DNA from 4 places in the Methylophaga sp. F-2 genome. Region 1 is predicted to be linked to each of the others. Evidence: riboswitches for the same ligand, from Rfam matches in the RefSeq annotation. Region 1 holds a riboswitch; each other region holds the start of a gene.
The links. Region 1 has a riboswitch for cyclic di-GMP ahead of AC13DA_RS07145 (hypothetical protein). Riboswitches for the same ligand answer to the same signal wherever they lie in the genome.
Positions count from the first base shown of each region.

Region 1 (4,013 bases):
TCTGTTTACTCGTCTTAATGAAGTCAAACCGCAAATGATTGAAGAAGCAACCAGAAAAGCACGTGAAGTTGCTGAAAAATTTGCGCAGGATTCAGATAGTACACTCGGCAAGATCCGTAAAGCTAGCCAAGGCCAGTTCAGCATTAGTGCACGCGATAATAATAATCCACAGATCAAAAACGTTCGTGTTGTGTCAACGATAGAGTATTACTTGTCTGACTAATGTCAGAAAACGCAAAAATACAAAAAGGCCGGGGAACGCTTAATAATATCGATGGCCGTTTCAATAAGTTTCAACGCACTGAAATTGATGATGGCTGGTTTCATGATGGACCAGCCAACAACTTAACAGAAGTGAGTGTAGAATCCCCTCGTAGTATTATTAGTAGAAACCAATCACCTGACCTTCCCTTTCAGCAATCAATTAATCCATATCGTGGCTGCGAGCATGGCTGTATTTACTGCTACGCCCGTCCTTCACATGCTTATCTGGGACTCTCACCAGGGATCGATTTTGAAACAAAGTTAACCATCAAACCCAATGCCGCAAAATTACTGCGAGATGAGTTGATGGCAAAAAACTATCGCTGTTCAACATTATCATTAGGCGCCAACACCGATCCCTATCAACCCATCGAACGCCACTACAACCTTACTCGGGAACTACTTCAGGTGATGATTGAGTTCAGTCATCCAGTTAATATTGTGACTAAATCTTCATTGATAGAACGTGATGTTGATTTACTCAAACAGCTCGCTGAGAAGCAATTGGTAAATGTTCATCTATCCATTACAACACTGGATAAAACACTTGCCAGGAAACTCGAACCTCGCGCCAGCAGTCCACAACGTCGACTGCAAACAGTTGAGACATTGAAGGCAAATGGAATTCCTGTATCTGTGCTTATTGCCCCAGTCATTCCTGTTCTGACTGATACAGAACTAGAAAATATTATTGATGCTTCGGCACAAGCAGGGGCTGAAAATATAGACTATATTTTCGTTAGATTACCAAGAGAGGTCAGCCCCCTCTTTAATGATTGGCTACATACTCATTATCCTGACAAGGCAGAGCATGTCATAAATCGTATTAAAGACTCCAGAAATGGCAAAACAAATGATCCAAGGTTTGGTTACAGGCTTGAAGGTCAGGGGCTATATGCAGAAATGATCAAAAAACGATTCGAAGTTGCGGTCAAGAAATACCCATTAAACAAGTCTCCAGCGGTTCTGAGAACCGACTTATTTCATAAACCAACAAAGCAAATGAGCTTGTTTTAAAAAGAAAATATTTAGTAGCCATAAAAAAGGGGAACCGAAGTTCCCCTTTCAATCTAACTAACAATTGTTAACTTGATTTTTTACTTCAAGTTTTATGCAGCTACTGCTGTTTTTCTACGCAGACCCAAGAAACCTAATAGGGCTGGTGCGAATAAAAACAATGCAGCAGGTACTGGTACAGCTGACACAGAAACATCATATTTAAATACATTTCTAGTTGCATCAATGATGTCAACCCATGCTGTGTACCCTTGGTAAATCATTGCTGTAAAACTAAAGTCACCGGTAATGTTAAACAACTGAATACCATCAACACCGTTGTTAAATCTTAATGTGGCCCCTGCTAATGAACTAGTAGGATTAAACGACCACTCAACTTTAACAGCTGTATCAGCGTCTGTACTAACATCAAACTGTGAGAACCATGTACCAGGTCCTTCACTTACTGTGCCACCACCTAAAACTACACTACCGTTTGATACATCGACATCCTGGTCAAAAGAAGAACCAGCAGTAGACATAGACAACGTAGCGGCATTAACACTGACCGAAAACAAAAGAGCTACAACAAATAGCATCGCTTTTTTCATAATAAATTCCTATTTAATATATGAAGCAATGCAACCCAGCCATCTCCAATCAAACCAGAGACCCGTGGCTTTCCGACCCCGCCTCACGACGAGTTTGGCTTTAAAAAATCACATTATTAAGACTTTTAATGATGTGTTCGTCTGAACCATTTCAGACGAGTCGATAGTACAAATCACAGTAGGAGACTACCAGCTCTATTAGTTAAATCTGGGACGTAACTCACAGCATTTGTCTGATCGCGTGAACATTATCACAATAAAACTGTGAACTGGTTGTGAATTTTAAGTCTGTCCAATTTAGTTGATATTTTTTACCGCTAAAGCCAGCGAACGAAAACATAGTAGTAACTGTGAATTCCAGATGAAAGTTCTACAAACTCATTCGTCTTGATTCAAATCGCTTACACAATAAAAAAGCCGTAGTATCAACCACGGCTTTTTGCTGACATTCGACATCTAAATTAGATATCGAAATGTCTTCCATCAGATGGTTCAGACCTTCCACACTAAAGTGCGCTTTTTCTACGAAGGCCAATAAAGCCTAATAAGGCCGGTGCTAGAAGAAAAAATGCAGCAGGAACAGGCACTTCAGAAACGGACTGAAGTGAGACATCATATTTGAATACATTTCTATTGCCGTTGAGTAGGTCAATAGAGGCAACTGTTCCAGCATAGAGTAAACCTGTGAACCTGAAATCGCCTGAAATATCAAATATTTGGACAGGGTCAACACCATTATCAAACGAGAGAGTAGCTTGAGTGAGTGCCGCTACTGGGTTAAATGACCACTCAATAACGGTAGATGTATCATCCGTTGTAGTAACGTCGTAGGTAGAACTCCATGGTTCGTCACCACTAGTAACTGTACCACTACCCAATACCGTGGTTCCCGTATCTACAGACGTTGTCTGAGTGGCATTAGTTGAGCCTGTAGGCTGAATAGTTAGTGTAGCTGCGTTAATTGATGTTGTAGCAAATAAAGCTATTGTGAATAGCATCGCTTGTTTCATATCTGGTACTCCTTGATTGTTACAAAGCAATGCAGCTCAGCCATCTTTGTAAAGATTAAAGATCTGTAACTTTCCGTCCTTGCCTCACGACAAGTTTGGCTATAACAACCCATCACGAATGTGTTGAGTCGAGATAACTGTTGAATTGATTGTACGAAAGTACATAGACAACAAGTTATATATAACAACAAACATTGTTGTTAATTTACCCTACCATTAATTAGGCCTTAATTAAAAGTGCATGTACAAATGTTCGTTTATGTTTGAAAATTTTTACTATTCAACTAAATGGTGCTGTGAGGGATTTGCAATTTACTTCATAGACTCAATCAATGTAGATTTTTTTTGACTGTCGAACGGAGGCAATGGCAGCACAAATTGCGGCACAATTATATCTGGCATCAGCTAATGACAGTTTGGGGGCTTTCCCTTCTAAGATGCAACCAGAGAAGTGTTCTATTTCCAGGTTAAAATGATTAGCCTTTGGTATTAATACGGTTTGTTCTTCTTCATCATTCCACCAGCTAATCGTGGCTTCTTCAGTTTCAGGTTGCCAAACGGTGTGACATTTAATGCCACCCTTGGTACCAATAATTTCATATTCACTTCGTCTGGCATGTTCAAAGCTCATTTCAAAGTGAGCAAACTTACCATCATCAAAATCAAACACCCCGCTTAAGCTAACATCAGCACCACTGTCATTAAGCTTAGCCATTGCCATGGCAGCGACAGGCTCATTATCAAACCACAATCTTGCCGTATGAATGGCATAAGGACCAATATCCCACATAGCACCGCCACCATCATTGATATCACGATCAATACGATACATTCGCGCTGGTTTCATCGGGAATGCAAACGCCGTTTTTACCGTACGCACGTCACCGACCTTGCCGTCATTAATTAACTGTCTTACATACTCATGCTGAGGATGGAAGATATACATAAAGCCTTCCATGACTGTTACATTATTTGCTTTTGCAGCGGCTTCAATGGCGTCAATATCGGCTACTGTCAGCGCCATCGGTTTTTCGATCAACACATGTTTACCATGATTGATGGCTTTGAGTGCCCACTCGGCATGTTCTTCATTCGACATCGGTAGATAGATGGCATCAATATTTGGATGAGA
Region 1 covers NZ_JBSXOF010000018.1:13,069-17,081, forward strand. Annotated here, with positions in the region: gene AC13DA_RS07135 (SIMPL domain-containing protein) at 1-223, shown strand, start outside; gene AC13DA_RS07140 (PA0069 family radical SAM protein) at 223-1,281, shown strand; gene AC13DA_RS07145 (hypothetical protein) at 1,374-1,871, opposite strand; cyclic di-GMP riboswitch class I at 1,898-1,980, opposite strand; gene AC13DA_RS07150 (hypothetical protein) at 2,378-2,881, opposite strand; cyclic di-GMP riboswitch class I at 2,909-2,991, opposite strand; gene AC13DA_RS07155 (Gfo/Idh/MocA family protein) at 3,207-4,013, opposite strand, start outside.

Region 2 (4,013 bases), 220 kb from region 1:
TGGCGTCTAACGGTTGATTCATCACAAAAGAGCCTGGGTTGAGTACTTTCCCTAAAATATGAACTCTATTACCTTCAACATTTGTGACAGAGACCGTAACAACCGGATCTGCCAGGTATTCACTGAGTTTTTTAGTTAATTCTTCTTCAACTTCTGCCACCGTTTTTTCTTTAGCGACAACTTCGCCTGCTAAAGGAAAGGTGATAACTCCATCAGGCAGGACCGTTACTTGTTTTTGCAAAGACTCTTCATTCCATACTGAAATGTCTAAGACGTCGCCTGAATTCAATAAATAGCGTTCTGCAGCAAACGTCGTTGAAGAAAATAGAGAAAAAAGTGCAACAAAAAGTACAAGGAAGCGCTTAAGCATGAGGGAAAATCCTTATCTATAATTAACATTCAAAATTGATATTAACACTCTATTTTTCAAAAAAAAAGGGAGCTTTTGCTCCCTTTCAATTTGTAACAGTTAAGTTACTGTTAACTTAAATCTTAGTTCTTATGCAGCAACTGCTGATTTTCTTCTAAGCCCTAAGAAACCTAATAAGGCCGGAGCAAACAAGAATAATGCGGCTGGTACTGGTACAGCAGATACTGATACATCATATTTCAAAATGTTAGATGCAGCATCAATAATATCTAAACCGTAGAAAACGTTCGCAGCTAAAAATGCAGTGAAACTAAAATCACCAGTGATAACAAAGGTTTGTGCACCTGGTAAGTAACTGCCGTTAGGGCCGGTGATTTCTCCGAATTTTACTGTTGCGCCTGTTAAAGCTGTGAATGGATTGAAAGACCATTCAATTTTCACGTTGGTAGCTGTATCAGAGGTAAGATCAAATTGTGAATACCAGTTACCAACCTCACCTACAGTACCACCAGCGAGTACAGTACTGTTGTTATTTACATCAACAGATTGTGTTGCGCCACTTGATCCGATACCAGTAAGAGTCAATGTTGCAGCATTGACACCAACCGAAAACATGAGAGCTACTAAAAATAGCATCGCCTTTTTCATAATAAACTTCCTTATGCATAAGTTGAAAAAACAAGCAATGCAACCCAGCCATCTTTAAATTAAAGATCTGTGGCTTTCCGACCCCGCCTCACGACGAGTTTGGCTTTTGTTAAATTACCATATCCATAAGATATGATAATCACCTATCTGACTTTTTCAGATGAGTGAATGATATGGAGCATTGTCCACCCGTGTCTATTGTACCTTGGTACAATTTTGCTATTGGAATTTAAAATCAATTCGCTAATGGATATAAAAAAGGGAGCCTAAGCTCCCTTTTTTATCAAAAACATTGTTTTTATGCTGCAACAGCTGTTTTTCTACGCAGACCCAAAAAGCCTAATAAAGCAGGGGCAAACAAGAATAATGCAGCTGGAACAGGTACTGCAGATACTGAAACGTCATATTTAACTACGCCTGATGTCGCATCAATGATACTCAGGATGTAGCTAGTACCTGCTGTCAACATAGCTGTGAAGCTGAAGTCTTCAGTAATTGCATATGACACAGTGTCACCCAATGTACCAAAAACTAATGTTGCACCTTTAATTGCAGGGTTAAATGACCATGCGATTACAACAGGTGTATCTGTATCAGTTGTGAGTGAAAATGCTGAACTCCAAGTACTTTTTGAAGAAACAGTACCACTACCTAACACAACAGACCCAGAGGTAACATCAGCACTTTGACTTGCGATAGTTGAACCAGCTTCAGTCAGAGATAACGTCGCTGCGTTAACACTTACTGAAAACAATAAAGCTACGATAAATAGCATCGCTTTTTTCATAATAATTTCCTTATGCATAAGAATTCGAAAAAACAAGCAATGCAACCCAGCCATCTTTAAATGTAGATTTAAAGATCTGTGGCTTTCCGACCCCGCCTCACAGCGAGTTTGGCTTTAATTACACAACATCAAACACGCCGACATTGTGTAAGACCATATTATGATCTTGCTACAAAGCCATCACCGTTGATGTCTATTGTTCTGATTGCTATTAAGATATTTAAGATAACTAGTATTATCTAGTGTATATGCTTTACACCGATACCTTAACAGTATGGATATGATACTGTGTCTCAAGGTAAGTAACAAGTATATTTAGTAAGTAACATTACTAATTAAAACTAAACAGACAATTAGTAGGCGTTTTTACCGACAAACCCTTTGAACAGTGTTAAAAAAATAATCTCAAGATCTAGTAATAGCGACCAGTTCTGAATATATTTGAGATCATAATGCACACGTCCCTGCATTTTATCCAACGTATCTGTTTCCCCTCTAAAACCATTAATTTGTGCTAATCCGGTAATGCCCGGTTTAACTTTATGTCTCAGCATATATCCCTGAATCTGTGCACGATATTGCTCATTATGTGCTACAGCATGTGGCCGTGGACCAACGATGGACATCGACCCACCCAGAGAATTAAAAAATTGTGGAAGCTCGTCAAGAGACGTTCTACGCAGGAAACCACCAAAAGGGGTAATTCGGCTGTCATTCTTCTGAGCTTGTGTGACCTTTTCACCATCTTCCGTGACAGTCATTGTACGGAATTTCCATACTTTAATTTTTTCACCATCCACGCCATAACGTGTCTGTTTGAAAAATACAGGACCTTTAGATGTGAACTTCACCCCAGCTGCAATAATTAACATGGGTATAGCGATAATTGCCAGGATAATAATACTGAGAATAATATCCTCTAATCGTTTCAATATACTGTCGATACCAGCAAAGGGCGTTTCATAAACTGAAATAGCCGTGATGCCCTGATAATCCACCCAACGTGAATTGAGAAGATTGAACGTGAACAAGTCTGGTACTAAGTATACTGATGCCGTGCTATCTGCCAATAGCTCAGTTATATGCCGTATTCTATGCTCGGCTGACATAGCAAGGGTAATGTATACCGTATCCACTTTGCCTGCTTTACAGTCTTCAATCAGCTGGTTGAAGTCACCCACGTTTTTGTTGGTGACGACTAAGTTAGGCTCTGTTTCAACACGTTTTTGTGATCGGTCATCGTAATAACCGACCAATCTGAATCCTGACCAGTCCATTTCATTAAATGCACGCTCCAGGCGTTTACCTAATGTTGTTTCACCAACGATAGCAACGTTTCTGGTATTTACACCACGTGCACGGAGGATTGCCAATGATGTTCTTACAATGGCATGCCAGGAAATTAATTCAATTGGCGTCAATAAAAACCATAAAAAAACAAAGCTATCAAGATAACTACCAGAGTGAATGAAAAAGATATCAATCATTACTAGAATGAAAACACTGGTAAACCATGAAAACATAACTGCCGAGACTTCTTCTCGCAATGCAGTACCTCGCCATGAACGATAGGCATCTTGAGATTCGGCAAAGAAATTAAACAATAAAATAGCGAATAAGAGGCTCCATATGTAAAGGACATCCCATCCCGCCTTAAAAATATCAAATAAGGCCAAAAAGGTAAGCAGGATAATGCCACTATCAATCAGGCGTGATATCGCATTAATTTTTGCATCGTATTGTCTGATCCTGCCTTGAGCCATTTGTTCCTTTCCAATTCCAGATTCTGCTGGCAATAATACAGTAATTACGTCAGAGTATTGATATCAAAATATTGAATCTTTTCTGGCTGGTCACTTGTTGTATCATCTAATTGTTTATCTAAATACTATTAGACGAGTTACATCTTCCATATCATTACAGTATAAAGAACTTATAAATGAGAACAAATCCCAAACTTAAAACATATTATCCGTATTTTGACTATGTAAGATTTATCGCTGCAAGTATCGTAATGTTTTACCATGATGGCCTAATCAATTGGGATCCAAGTGGAAGTATCGCTGTTGATGTTTTCTTTGCTTTGAGTGGTTGGTTGATAGGGGGGATTTTACTGAGAAGTAAAACGGAAGACTTACCTCGATTTTATTTCAATAGAGCAATCAGAATATGGATTCCTTATTTTGCTGCTCTATCACTAATCATTCT
Region 2 covers NZ_JBSXOF010000018.1:229,299-233,311, forward strand. Annotated here, with positions in the region: gene AC13DA_RS08105 (polysaccharide biosynthesis/export family protein) at 1-370, opposite strand, end outside; gene AC13DA_RS08110 (hypothetical protein) at 500-1,018, opposite strand; cyclic di-GMP riboswitch class I at 1,054-1,132, opposite strand; gene AC13DA_RS08115 (hypothetical protein) at 1,317-1,805, opposite strand; cyclic di-GMP riboswitch class I at 1,843-1,928, opposite strand; gene AC13DA_RS08120 (undecaprenyl-phosphate glucose phosphotransferase) at 2,159-3,568, opposite strand; gene AC13DA_RS08125 (acyltransferase family protein) at 3,745-4,013, shown strand, end outside.
Region 2: linked by a shared signal. The riboswitch ahead of AC13DA_RS08115 (hypothetical protein) and the one ahead of AC13DA_RS07145 (hypothetical protein) in region 1 are both predicted to bind cyclic di-GMP.

Region 3 (4,013 bases), on a different contig from region 1:
TCAAAAAAGATTTCTTTGTTCGACCAGAAGTGATGGGACAGATTATAGAGTTTGATGGTGAGAACTTTGTCATTGAGTTCCAAAAATCAGTTTGAATAAGCCGGAAGTTAACCGGCGCTAATGTCACAAACTCAATAAAATCATGGGATTGCCTTGCGGTAGAAGGCAACATCGATATTGCTCTGGAGGATTTAGGAGGGGGACGCTCTATCCTGCTGAGCTACGGGGACATTGGGCAGGCATTATAACAGCGATAAGCCTGAAGCCTAAAACTCAATATTGTTTCTGAGTCATCATCACTAAAACGCGATACGCCACTGGTCAAATTAGTCTGGATTATGTGTTTTAGCTCAACGTGATTTTAAACAGACAAAAAAGCCGTCACTCTATGACGGCTTTAAACGTTTGAAATACTGAAATTAATTAGACAGCTAGTTTTGCTTTACGGCGTAAGCCCATAAAACCCAGTAGTGCAGGTGCAAACAGCAAGACAGCTGGTGGTAAAGGAACCGCAGAAACTTCGAAAGAAGTAAAGCGAACTTCACCCAGGATGTTAGTATTTATCGATTGTCCTCTGTCATCCCAAGTTATGTAAGCTAAATCGTCTGCTCCAACCCAGCTTATGCCATTAGCCAACCAAGTTTGTGTGCTAATGACAATATCGCCAGTATCAAACAGGTCAGATAATGTGTATGAGTTATAAGCAGAGCTCCAGTTAAATACGGAAAACTCTCCGAAAGACAATACGCCGTCGTTATTCAGATCTTCTCCCACAAAATTCCCAGAAAACGTAAATTCACCACCGTCATAAGTCGGCCATCCTGCATCAAAATTAGCTTTAACAACAGTCGCAGCAGAAGCTGTCAGAGATAACGTCAATAAACCCAGGCTTAATAGCATCCACACTATTTTTTTCATAAAAATCTCCATTTCATGCAGCCCAGCCCTGATGCCACTAATGCACAGCTGTAGGTTTTCCGTCCCTGACTCACATCAGGTTTGGCGATAATATGTTGAACAAAATTAATAAATTAAAGTTAACTTGCTATGGCGAGTAACAGATGAACACTTATATTCTGTTGTTAACAGGTTACTTAAATTGAATTAGAAAAAAAATCATCCTTAAGTATGATTTTTTTAAAAATTGACTTTAAATTCATAGTAAAAATTGAGTCAAAAAAATGTTCAAAGAGAATATTAACTCACGTCAACATATCTCTAATTAAGTTCAGATTAAGTAAGACTATGTGGAGTTAGGCAAGATATGTTCGATAACCAGCTTGTCATGGCCGGACAATCAGGGACAAAAAAGCCAGTATATATTGATTGATTATGCAGCTTGTTTGGCTTTACGGCGAAGTCCCATAAAACCAAGCAAAGCCGGAGCAAACATAAATGCAGCCGCTGGAATAGGCACTTCCGACACAGGCGCGATGCCTGCGGCACCTACGGTGAAGCCATGCCAGCCTTCACTTGTATGAGTAAAACTGAACGAGTCAAATAACCCTTCAAGAATAATCACTCCATGTAGCTCGGCAAAATTAGAGGTAGTAAATCCAGTACCGTCAGAATACAGGGTGGGTGATCCCGAACCGTACTTCCCTAAACCAGTACTATCAAATTTAATTTTTGTATCACCAAAATCAACATTATTTGCGTTCCAGCTGACAAGGGCAATGTAAGGATTCAGCACTGTTTCTGAAAATTTTATTTCTACTGTACCATCGGTACTCAAACCGATAATTTCACGTGATGATGGAAGATTGCTAACCGTCCCCTTGGTGTAGGCATTACCCCACCAATTATCTGTCGCTCCCGATTCTATGAAATAAGCATCAGAACTTGAGCTAAAACCAACACTGACATTGTCACTACCAAACGCCATGGTTCCAGATGCAGTTTTTTGACTTGTTTTTGTCCAGTCTGTCCAGCCAATATTTGCAGCATGAGCCGATATCGTTAACATCGATGCTGACAGAGCAAGGGTTGTTGCAAAAAATTTTTTATACATGTCCCATATCCCAATAATTTTGCAACCCAGCCCTGTCAAGACTTCAATATACAGCTGTAGGCTTTCCGTCCCTGACTCACATCAGGTTTGGCGTTAATGTGTTGAACACGATGAAATAATAATATAACTATTTAATTTCGCAACAGGTAACCACCAACAATCAGTTGCGCACTATTAACTCGCCTTAATTAATTAAAAATTACATTGTACTTTGGTACTAATTTATTAAAAAAAGACATTCCATTTTTCCTCAACACAATGCTTATAGAGGAAAATTCGATACGTTTTCAGCATAAGTGAAAAATAACTTAATCCTCACTCGGAAGAACACAATTTACCCATATCCACCCACCGTGTTTGAAATGCAAAAGTCAGTACCCCCCATTAAGATCATTAACTTACCAGTAACGTGATAGACATCATGCTTTCGTATAAAAGCAGTTAACTTTTACTTTTCACTGCCGATATAAGATGCATACAATTAAATTGCACACTATTTGCAAAGAGGCGAAAAAAAGACATGTTTGGTAAAACAAAGCAGTTAATCACCGAGAATGCGGTATTAAAAAACGAACTCACTCCCTTGCTGGAGATTTTCACCGCAATGCAGTCATCACTCGCCATTATTGAGTTCACACCTGAAGGTATCATCACTGCAGTAAACGACAATTTTTCTCGGGTAACAGGTTATTCCTCTTCTGAACTGATAGGACAGCATCATCAACTGTTATGCGATAAATCCGAAGTTGAATCTTCCCGATATAAAGATTTTTGGAAGCATCTAAAGAACGGTGAGTATTTTTCAGGGGAAGTATTACGCAAGCATAAAAACGGCCATGATATATGGCTGGAAGCCAATTATTTCCCAATAAAAAATGGTGAAGGCCGTGTCGTTAAAATTTTTAAGATTGCTAACGATGTGACCGAACGTGTAGAACATTCTCGTAGTAATGATAGTTTGCTATCTGCAATCGATCGTTCAATGGCTATCATAGAGTTTGATATGGGAGGTCGTGTCACCAATGCCAATCAAAATTTTCTGAGCCTTATGGGATATAAGCTTGATGAAGTGAAAGGACAGCACCATAGAATTTTTTGTGACTCAGACTATGTAAAAAGTCCTGAATATGCCAAGTTCTGGGAACAATTGAATGAGGGACGTTTTATTGCAGACAATTTTAAACGGATAAATAAATATCAATCTGCTGTTTGGTTGGAAGCCACCTATAACCCTATATTCGATAGTAATGGCAAGCCCTATCGAGTCATTAAATTTGCCACTGACATTACTGAAAAAGTTCGCCGTTCCGAGGAAGAAAAAGCGGCCGCTAACACAGCCTATACAATATCACTGGAGACAGAAAAGTTATCCTCGACAGGTGAAGATATTATTTTTAAAACCATTGATAAACTTGAAGAATTGAAACAACAATTCAGTCATTCATCAACCGAGTTGGAACAGCTAGGTGTAGAAACCGCACAAATATCATTTATCGTTAAAACGATCAGCGATATCACTGAACAAACAAACTTACTCGCCTTAAATGCCGCAATAGAAGCTGCAAGAGCGGGTGATAGTGGGCGTGGTTTTGCTGTTGTGGCTGATGAAGTTCGCTCACTGGCGACACGGACCTCACAATCAACGGCCGAAATAGCGAGCATGATTAATAAAATCCAGTCTAAAAGTGATTCCGTCATAAAAAGTATGTCCGGAAGCATGTCGGGTGTCGAATCAGGCGTTGAGTTTGCTAATACCGCAGGGAATACCATCAGCCAAATCAGAAGCGGTGCAAAAAAAGTCGTGGAAGTGGTAGAAAATTTATCGAATCTTCACTAACACTATTAGTGATAAACCATCGAGCCGCACACAGGTGTGTGGCTCGATAATATTTATTGTGCCCTTGTCACAGGGTTTACCATGGAATAATGGTTAAACCAACAATAACAAATACTAGGGAAGCAGCCCATCTAGCCACATTCAAAGGGATCACTTTCAACATGG
Region 3 covers NZ_JBSXOF010000010.1:28,674-32,686, reverse strand. Annotated here, with positions in the region: gene AC13DA_RS00985 (hypothetical protein) at 1-95, shown strand, start outside; gene AC13DA_RS00980 (hypothetical protein) at 424-918, opposite strand; cyclic di-GMP riboswitch class I at 932-1,014, opposite strand; gene AC13DA_RS00975 (hypothetical protein) at 1,331-2,011, opposite strand; cyclic di-GMP riboswitch class I at 2,029-2,113, opposite strand; gene AC13DA_RS00970 (methyl-accepting chemotaxis protein) at 2,532-3,848, shown strand; gene AC13DA_RS00965 (TMEM165/GDT1 family protein) at 3,925-4,013, opposite strand, start outside.
Region 3: linked by a shared signal. The riboswitch ahead of AC13DA_RS00975 (hypothetical protein) and the one ahead of AC13DA_RS07145 (hypothetical protein) in region 1 are both predicted to bind cyclic di-GMP.

Region 4 (4,013 bases), on a different contig from region 1:
GATTTAACTGCTGTGGATACTGAATTATCTGGATACCATCAAGAAGCATTGATTCCATTAGATTCTGAAACACATGCAGGTGAAGATGTAGCCATTTTTGCGACAGGTCCTGGTGCAAGTGCGGTAACAGGAGTGAATGAACAAAACTTGATTTATCACATCATGAATCAAGCGGCACGTTTGGAAATCAAAGCAGAAAAAGCGATTAAGTAACATCACACGAAAAAGAGAGGGGTGGGCGTGAGTCCACCCCTTTTTCGTTTGGATAAAATCAACACGATGAAGGTTATACAGATGAAATATCATTTATTAGCGAGTCTGGTGTTAGTCACTTCTCCATTACTAGTTCAGGCGAGCGAGAGTTGTTCAATCGATCCTGAGTTATTAGGGGCAACGTACGAAATGACTGACAGTGACTCTAATAAAACGGCAACGATGATGTTGTGGCGTCAACATGGCCGTGTTAGTAATCAGTTTACCCAGACGGGTGTTACCGATATGTGGGAATACACCCATAATGGCCAGTTAAGAATGGTACGTTTTTTTGATAAGGAGCAACATGCTATCGAGTATCAGCCGGGCGAGGTGAAGTACGCTAATGCTGATAGTCAATGGCAACAAGTGCATGAGTTGATTACAGACAAGTTGAAAAATAATATGACACTGGTATCAACTTCGGGGGAAGCCTGTGACAAAGTCGAAACTTATCAGTTAACAGAAGGTGATAGCCATCTCCAACTTGAATGGTTACCTGCTTTATCATTAGTGAAAAGCTGGAAAAATACCGCTGACAGTCACATTCAAACATGGCAGTTAACGAAACTGATTAAAGATGAAAGCGCTGTTAATGCCAGCTTTAAAATGCGTGATGATTATCAGACAACAGATTATGCCGATATTGGTGATAGTGAATCCGATCCATTTATTGCGAAGATGATTAACCAGGGGTATATCGACCATGGTCCATCCGGTTTTTATAATAGTGAAGGTGAGGATATCGGTCATCCACATCATCATTGAATAAAAGTGTAACCCAGTTAAAACCCTGTTTCAGTCTCTGAAACGGGGTTTTTTAATTTAGTGACAGTGCTACCTGACTGATGACAATATAGCGAATCAACTTACCTGCTGTGACTAACACGACAAACCAGCCTAGATGTATTTTTATGAGACCTGCCATAACAGTTAATGGATCACCAATGATGGGCAACCAGGCAAAACACAGGGAAATAAGGCCATATTTCTTAAACCGGTTTTCCGCTTTTCTAATATCGCTTTCTGATATCCGTAACCATTTTTTTATGACTGCAGAACTGGCCCAATAACCTAAAGCATAATTCAGCATTGAGCCAAGCACATTTGCCACGGTGGCTGTGGTGATGAGCAAACTCGGTGATAGTCCTTTGATTAATAGTGTGCTCAGAACCAATTCAGAGCTAAGTGGCAGTAGTGTTGCAGATAAAAAGGCTGAGATAAAGAGACCGGGATAACCCAAGCTAACAAAATAATCCATTCAGGCGGTTACTCGATGGCGTGATGGTGGAGAAGTCAAACTGATACTCTCCTAGGAAATATTGAATCATACATAAAAAAAGGGAGCCGAAGCTCCCCAATATTGAACGGTGATTTTCTAAAGATGGGTTTAGGCTGCAATCGCTTTTTTACGAAAGCCTAAGAAACCTAATAAAACTGGTGCGAATAAGAAAAGTGCTGCAGGAACAGGTACTGCTGAAACTGATAGGCTGTAATTTAAAGCTTTACCCGTTGCGTCATAGATATCCAACACATATGTCAGACCTGCAGTTAATATCGCTGTGAAACTGAAATCACCAGTAATGTTGAAATTTTGAATAGCACCACCTAAAACACCAAATGCAATAGTTGCATTATCAAGATTAGACTCTGGATTAAATGACCATTCAATAACTACTGGTGTTGCGTCATTAGTAAATAAACTGAACGAAGATTCCCATGCGCCATTACCTGTAGTCCCACTTGCTAATACTGTACTACCACTAGCAAGATCAATTTCCTGACTAGCATTGTTGGTGAAAGCTGAGTCACCTTTTGTTAAGTTAAGTGTTGCTGCATTAGCCGCAACAGAGAAAAATAGTGCTATGACAAATAGCATCGCTTTTTTCATAAAAATTCCCTTATGTTTAGAGTGAAAAAACAAGCAATGCAACCCAGCCATCTTCACTTGGAAGACCTGTAGCTTTCCGACCCCGCCTCACGACGAGTTTGGCTTTGATTAAAAGGATGAAAGTGATAAACCACTCAATTGCTCAAGTGGTTAATTATTCATCCGCGGCTAAGTGTATAGAGGCTCTATTACAAGAAAATGTCAGAGTGAGTAATTGATTTAAATAAAATTTCTATCAATTATCTTGAGTAAATTAACGGGCATATTTCCCGTTTTAAACTGGTGTATAGTCTGAAAATAATAATAAAAAAATACATATCAGAGAGGAGAGAGCAATATGGCAAGCGTACTAAAAACGACGCATCATGGAGGCTGTCCACATGATTGTCCGGATACCTGTTCGATGGTCTATGAGGTGGAAAACGGTCAATTAACTTCAGTCAAAGGCAATAAAGAACATCCGATGACGCGTGGCGGCTTATGCGTCAAACTCAAAGACTATGAAAAGCGTCACTACCATCCGGATCGTCTGTTGTATCCGATGCGACGAACAGGACCTAAGGGCAGTGGACAGTTTGAGCGAATTAGCTGGGATGAGGCTTTAGATGAAATCACTAGCCGCTGGAAAGCGATTATTGCAGAGCAAGGTCCGCATGCCATTTTGCCTTATAGCTATTTAGGGAATCAGGGCTTAGTTCATGGCTTAAACGGGGGCGATGCTTTCTTTAACAAAATGGGGGCGACCGTCTGTGAGCGTACGTTTTGTGGCGAAGGTTCTTGTACCGCTTGGTTATTGACCGTAGGGCCGACGGCAGGTGTCGATCCCGAGAGTTTTATTCATTCTAAATACATCGTTATCTGGGGCTGTAACTCGGTTAGCACCAATATTCACCATTGGCATATCGTGAAAGATGCACAGAAAAATGGTGCCAAAGTGGTGGTGATTGATCCGTATAAATCCAAAACAGCTAAAGAGGCTGACTGGCATATCGCACCAAAACCCGGTACCGATGGTGCATTAGCGATGGCGATGATGCATGTCATCATTGAAGAAGGTTTACAGGATCAGGACTACATCGACAACTACACCGTTGGCTTTGATGCCTTGGCAGATAGAGCCAAGACCAGAACACCCGAATGGGCTGCCACTATCACAGGCATAGCTGCGGATGATATCCGTCAATTTGCCCGTGAGTTTGCCACTAGCCAACCTGCGGCAATTCGCCTTGGGGTAGCAGTTGAACGTAACTACGGTGGTGGTCAGGCCATCCGTGCTATTACTTGTTTGCCAGCTTTAACCGGTGCATGGCGGCATGTTGGCGGTGGTGCTTTGCAGTTCCCGGTATGGGAGCATCCTTATAAATTTGATGTCATCTCGCGTCCAGATCTGATTCCGGAAGGCACGCCAGTGGTGAATGCAATACAACTTGGTCGAGCACTAACGGGTGAGTTGGGGCTTGATACACCGATTAAATCTATGATGTGCTGGAATGCGAATCCTGTCACGCAAGCAGCAGAAACTGACAAGATTGTTCAAGGTTTGATGCGGGAAGATCTGTTTCTGGTGTCGGCTGAACATTTCCTTTCTGATACGGCTTCTTATGCTGATATCGTGCTGCCTGCTTCTATGGGGGCTGAGATGGAAGATATGGTGCTGTCATGGGGGCACTTATATCTGACCTATAACGAAAAATGTGTTGATTCGCCGGGCGAAGCTATTCCCAATAATGAGATATTCAGACGTCTGGCAGCCAGAATGGGCTACCAAGAAGAAAACTTTAGCTGGTCAGATAGCGAGTGTCTGGAGAACTATGTTGACTGGGAATCACCGGCTTGTGATGGTATCGATTTAGCTTATTTACGCGAACAT
Region 4 covers NZ_JBSXOF010000019.1:722,075-726,087, reverse strand. Annotated here, with positions in the region: gene AC13DA_RS12765 (alkaline phosphatase) at 1-213, shown strand, start outside; gene AC13DA_RS12760 (hypothetical protein) at 295-1,020, shown strand; gene AC13DA_RS12755 (YqaA family protein) at 1,073-1,513, opposite strand; gene AC13DA_RS12750 (hypothetical protein) at 1,643-2,143, opposite strand; cyclic di-GMP riboswitch class I at 2,178-2,256, opposite strand; gene AC13DA_RS12745 (molybdopterin-containing oxidoreductase family protein) at 2,481-4,013, shown strand, end outside.
Region 4: linked by a shared signal. The riboswitch ahead of AC13DA_RS12750 (hypothetical protein) and the one ahead of AC13DA_RS07145 (hypothetical protein) in region 1 are both predicted to bind cyclic di-GMP.